One region of the Streptomyces montanus genome, then DNA from elsewhere that is predicted to be linked to it. Evidence: riboswitches for the same ligand, from Rfam matches in the RefSeq annotation. Region 1 holds a riboswitch; the other holds the start of a gene.
The links. Region 1 has a riboswitch for S-adenosylmethionine ahead of FE633_RS36805 (aminotransferase class V-fold PLP-dependent enzyme). Riboswitches for the same ligand answer to the same signal wherever they lie in the genome.
Positions count from the first base shown of each region.

Region 1 (2,385 bases):
CCCGCGTGAAGGCCCAGGCCATCGGTGTCGCCGATGCGCGGATGGCGCCCATCATGGCCGGTGTCCTCGCGGAGCGCGGCAACTCGTCCCTGGTCTTCCGGGGCGACGACGGCCTCGACGAGCTGACCACCACCTCCACCTCTCGTGTGTGGGTGGTACGGGACGGGAAGGTCCAGGAGGAGGCCTTCGATCCGCGGGAGGTCGGCATCGAGCTCGTGTCGACGGAGGCGCTGCGTGGAGCCGACGCCTCGTACAACGCGGACGTCGCCCGGCGGCTGCTCGGTGGGGAGCCCGGGCCGGTACGTGACGCGGTGCTGCTGAACTCGGCAGCCGCTCTGGTGGCCCTGGAGCCGGGCTCTGGTCCCCTCGCGGACCAGCTCCGCACCGGGATGGCGAAGGCGGCGGAGTCCATCGACTCCGGCGCGGCGAAGAGGACGCTGGATCGCTGGGTCGCGGCGACGAACGCGTGACGCCTCCGGCGGCGGGACCGATTTCTTTCGCCCCCGCCGCCCCTACCCGTCCCATCCCGTACCTGGGGGCTGCGCCCCCAGACCCCCGTATCGGCCTGAACGGCCTCGTCCTCAAACGCCGGACGGGCTGAAATCAGCCCGTCCGGCGTTTGAGGAGCGGGGTCTGGGGCGGAGCCCCAGGGATGGGACGGGTAGGGGCGGCGGGGGCGAACCAAACCGGTCAGGACCGCCCCGTACTGTCCCGGCATTCGGACACCGGACTTGTGCCCCGAAGATCATGTGGCAGGATGCTTCCAGGTCATGAGCGACAGCCAAAAGGCCCCGGCCGGCTGTCCGGCAACCCTCCGTCCGTGGCGGGGTGCCCCGGGTGAAGACCAGGCCGTAGGCAGCAAGGTCTGCGGCAAGCGCGGACCCCTCGCGTCACCAGGGGTCCTGGTCGTTCGAGGGAGCCTTCTGTTGAGCAAGCGAATGCGCTAGGGCGTCGAGCCCCACCTCCGCGTACCTCTTTCCCCCTTTCCCTGTGCTCACAGGAGTTCGCCATGTCTGTCCTCACCGCTGCCGCCGACCAGTCGCTTCGTACCCCTCTGCCCGTTCTGGGCCGAGACGTCACCGTCCCCCTCGTCACCGGCGGCGAAGTCACCTACGCCGCGCTCGACTACGCCGCCAGCGCCCCGGCCCTCCAGAGGGTCTGGGACGACGTCGCCGCGTACGCCCCCTACTATGGGAGCGTGCACCGCGGGGCCGGGTATCTGTCCCAGCTGTCCACCGATCTCTTCGAGAAGGCGCGGACGACCGTCGCCGAGTTCCTCGACTGCCGGGACGGGGACCAGGTCGTCTTCACCCGCTCCACCACCGACTCGCTCAATCTGCTCGCCGCCGCCCTTCCCGCCGGCTGCCAGGTCTTCGTCTTCGAGACCGAGCACCACGCCTCGCTGCTCCCTTGGCGGAACGCCGACGTCACCTACCTCGACGCGCCGCGCACTCCCGAGCAGGCCGTCGCCACGCTGGAGCGTGCCCTCGCCGAACGCGAGCAGGGGCCGGCCCTCGTCTGCGTCACCGGTGCCTCGAACGTCACCGGCGAGCTGTGGCCCGTACGCGAACTGTCCGCCGCCGCGCACGCGCACGGTGCGCGGATCGTGCTCGACGCCGCCCAGCTCGCGCCTCATCACCCCGTGTCTGTAGGGGAGTTGGACGTCGACTGGGTCGTCTTCTCCGGGCACAAGCTGTACGCGCCGTTCGGCACGGGCGTGCTCGCCGGGCGCGCCGACTGGCTGCGTGCGGCCGAGCCGTACCTCGCGGGCGGCGGCGCCAGCCGCAAGGTCGCGCGTCGGGCGGACGGGGGAGTGGAGGTCGAGTGGCACGACAGCGCGGCCCGGCATGAGGCGGGGTCGCCCAACGTCATCGGTGCCTATGCCGTCGCCTCCGCCTGCAAGGCCCTGGTCGAGGAGGGCTTCGATCGCCTCGTCGCGCGGGAGCGGTATCTGATCCGGAAGGTCCGGGAAGGGCTCGCCGAGGTGCCCGAAGTGCGTGTTCTCTCGCTCTTCGGGGACGACGCGCCGCGTGTCGGTGTCATCTCCTTCGTCGTCGAGGGCTGGAACAGCTCGCACTTCGCCGCCGCGCTCTCCGCCGAGTACGGCATCGGCGTACGCGACGGCCTCTTCTGCGCCCACCCCCTCATCCGTACCCTCCTCGGCAGCGAACCGCAGACCCAGGGCGAGTGCGGCGCACCCGAGGCCGCGCCCGGCGAGAAGTCGCTCAACGCGATCCGGGTGAGCTTCGGCGCGGGTACGCCGGACGAGCACGTGGAGCGGTTCGTGGGCGCGGTCAAGGAGCTCGTGACCGAGGGCGCTCGGTGGAACTACCGTACGGAGGACGGGCGTTGCGTCCCGGACACTTCCGCGGGCGCCGCTGTCGG
Region 1 covers NZ_VBZC01000058.1:7,864-10,248, forward strand. The annotation lists gene trpD (anthranilate phosphoribosyltransferase) at 1-470, shown strand, start outside; SAM riboswitch class IV at 767-883, shown strand; gene FE633_RS36805 (aminotransferase class V-fold PLP-dependent enzyme) at 1,010-2,385, shown strand, end outside; gene FE633_RS36810 (glycerate kinase family protein) at 2,329-2,385, opposite strand, start outside.

Region 2 (2,385 bases), on a different contig from region 1:
TACCCGGAAACCCGGTCGGCGGTCAGCCTCCGGCGACGGCCGGGATGATCGAGACGCCGGCCCCGTCGGGCGTGGCCGTCTCCAGACCCTGCTCGAAGCGCACATCGTCGTCGTTCACGTACACGTTGACGAAGCGACGCAGCTTGCCCTGGTCGTCCAGGACGCGAGCGGCGATGCCCGTGTGGTTCTTCTCCAGATCGGCGATGACCTCGGCGAGAGTCGCGCCCTCGGCAGCGACCTCGGCCTGGCCGCCCGTGTAGGTGCGGAGGATCGTGGGGATGCGGACGTTGACGCTCATACGAGGCCAGCCTCTCGGAAAGAGTCCAGGTTGGGGCGGATGGTCGCGGTCAGGCCCGTGCCGGCCACCGCGTCCAGGGTCTTGAGGCCGTCGCCGGTGTTCAGTACGACGGTGGTGAGGGTCGGGTCGAGTACGCCGTTCTCGATCAGCTTGCGCGTCACGCCGACCGTCACGCCACCCGCCGTCTCGGCGAAGATGCCCTCGGTCCGCGCGAGCAGCTTGATGGCGTCCACGATCTGCTCGTCGTTGACGTCCTCCACCGCGCCTCCGGTCCGGCGCGCGATGTCGAGGACGTACGGCCCGTCGGCCGGGTTCCCGATGGCGAGCGACTTGGCGATGGTGTCCGGCTTCTGCGGCCGTACGACGTCCTGGCCCGCCTTGAAGGCGACGGACACCGGGGAGCAGCCCTCCGCCTGGGCGCCGAAGATCTTGTACGGCTTGTCCTCGACGAGTCCGAGCTTGATCAGCTCCTGCAGACCCTTGTCGATCTTCGTGAGCTGGGAGCCGGAGGCGATCGGCACGACGAGCTGGTCCGGGAGCCGCCAGCCGAGCTGCTCGCAGATCTCGTACGCCAGCGTCTTGGAGCCCTCGGCGTAGTAGGGGCGCAGGTTGACGTTCACAAAGCCCCAGCCCTCACCGGCCGGGTCGCCGATCAGCTCGGAGCAGAAGCGGTTCACGTCGTCGTAGTTGCCCTCGATGCCGACGAGCTCGCCACCGTACACCGCGGCCATGACGACCTTGCCCTGCTCCAGGTCGTGCGGGATGAACACGCAGGAACGGAAGCCGGCACGGGCCGCCGCGGCGCCCACCGCACCGGCCAGGTTGCCGGTCGAGGAGCAGGAGAGGGTGGTGAAGCCGAAGACGCGGGCGGCCTCCAGGGCCTGGGCGACGACACGGTCCTTGAAGGAGTGCGTCGGGTTGCCGGAGTCGTCCTTCACGTACAGGCCGCCGGTCACACCCAGCTCGCCCGCCAGGTTGTCGGCCTTGACGAGCTTGGTCCAGCCGGGGTTGATGTTCGGCTTCTCGGCCACGTCCGCGGGGACGGGCAGCAGCGGAGCGTACCGCCAGATGTTCGCGGGTCCCGCCTCGATGCGCTTGCGGAGGTCCTCGGTGTCGTACGCCGAGAAGTCGTACGCGATCTCGAGCGGGCCGAAACACTCCTCGCAGGCGAAGACCGGGCCGAGCGCCACCCGGTGCCCGCACTCGCGGCAGGAGAGCGCGGCGGCCGGACCGAGGTCCACGGAGGTGAGGGGGTTCGTGGTGCTTGCAACTGTCTGCGCAGCCATGTGAGGCGAGGCCCTTTCTCCTCATCTTCCCCACGACGCATCTCGCCGTGAGACGGAATTGGCACCTTCCCGAGCCGGGAGCCTCGCGGAGCCGATCACCATCGATCGGTACGAGAACCGGCTGGAGGGTTGCCGGGGCTTCAACGGGCCGTTTCCCTCTGCCCCTCTGGATGAGCGGTATTCGGTTGTAAGTATTGGTTGTGCACGCAACGACCCGCGACATGCGATGGTCATCAGCGTTGTTCAAGACTGTAACCGAAGGCCTGGATGGTGGAGAGAGCCGTCCGAGTCGCGAGATGAACAGTCACATCCGCCGTCGTCCGGACAGGCACTCGCAACCCCAGTCCAACGCAAGGAGAGCCGCACGTGCTGGAAGACGTCGAGCGCTGGCTGAGCACGCGCTCCTGGTCCGTGAGTGACCGCAAGTTGCACAGCCTGATCGCCGCGAAGCGCTCCGCGCGCTCCACGGTGAGCGTGGTCCTGCCCGCGCTCAACGAGGAGGCGACGGTCGGCGAGATCGTCTCCGTCATCCGCCGCGAGCTGATGACCAAGAAGGTGCCGCTCGTCGACGAGCTGGTCGTGATCGACTCGGGTTCCACCGACCGTACGGCCGAGGTGGCCGCCGAGGCGGGTGCCCGCGTGGTCCACCGCGACGAGATCCTGCCGCGCATACCCACCGTCCCCGGCAAGGGCGAGGTCCTGTGGCGCTCGCTGCTCGTCACGAGCGGCGACATCGTCTGCTTCGTCGACGCCGATCTGAAGGAGTTCTCCGCGGACTTCGTCTCCGGGATCGTCGGCCCG
Region 2 covers NZ_VBZC01000059.1:34,142-36,526, reverse strand. The annotation lists gene FE633_RS37230 (MoaD/ThiS family protein) at 23-298, opposite strand; gene thrC (threonine synthase) at 295-1,584, opposite strand; SAM riboswitch class I at 1,603-1,761, opposite strand; gene FE633_RS37220 (glucosyl-3-phosphoglycerate synthase) at 1,951-2,385, shown strand, end outside.
Region 2: another riboswitch for S-adenosylmethionine. It lies ahead of thrC (threonine synthase); the one in region 1 lies ahead of FE633_RS36805 (aminotransferase class V-fold PLP-dependent enzyme).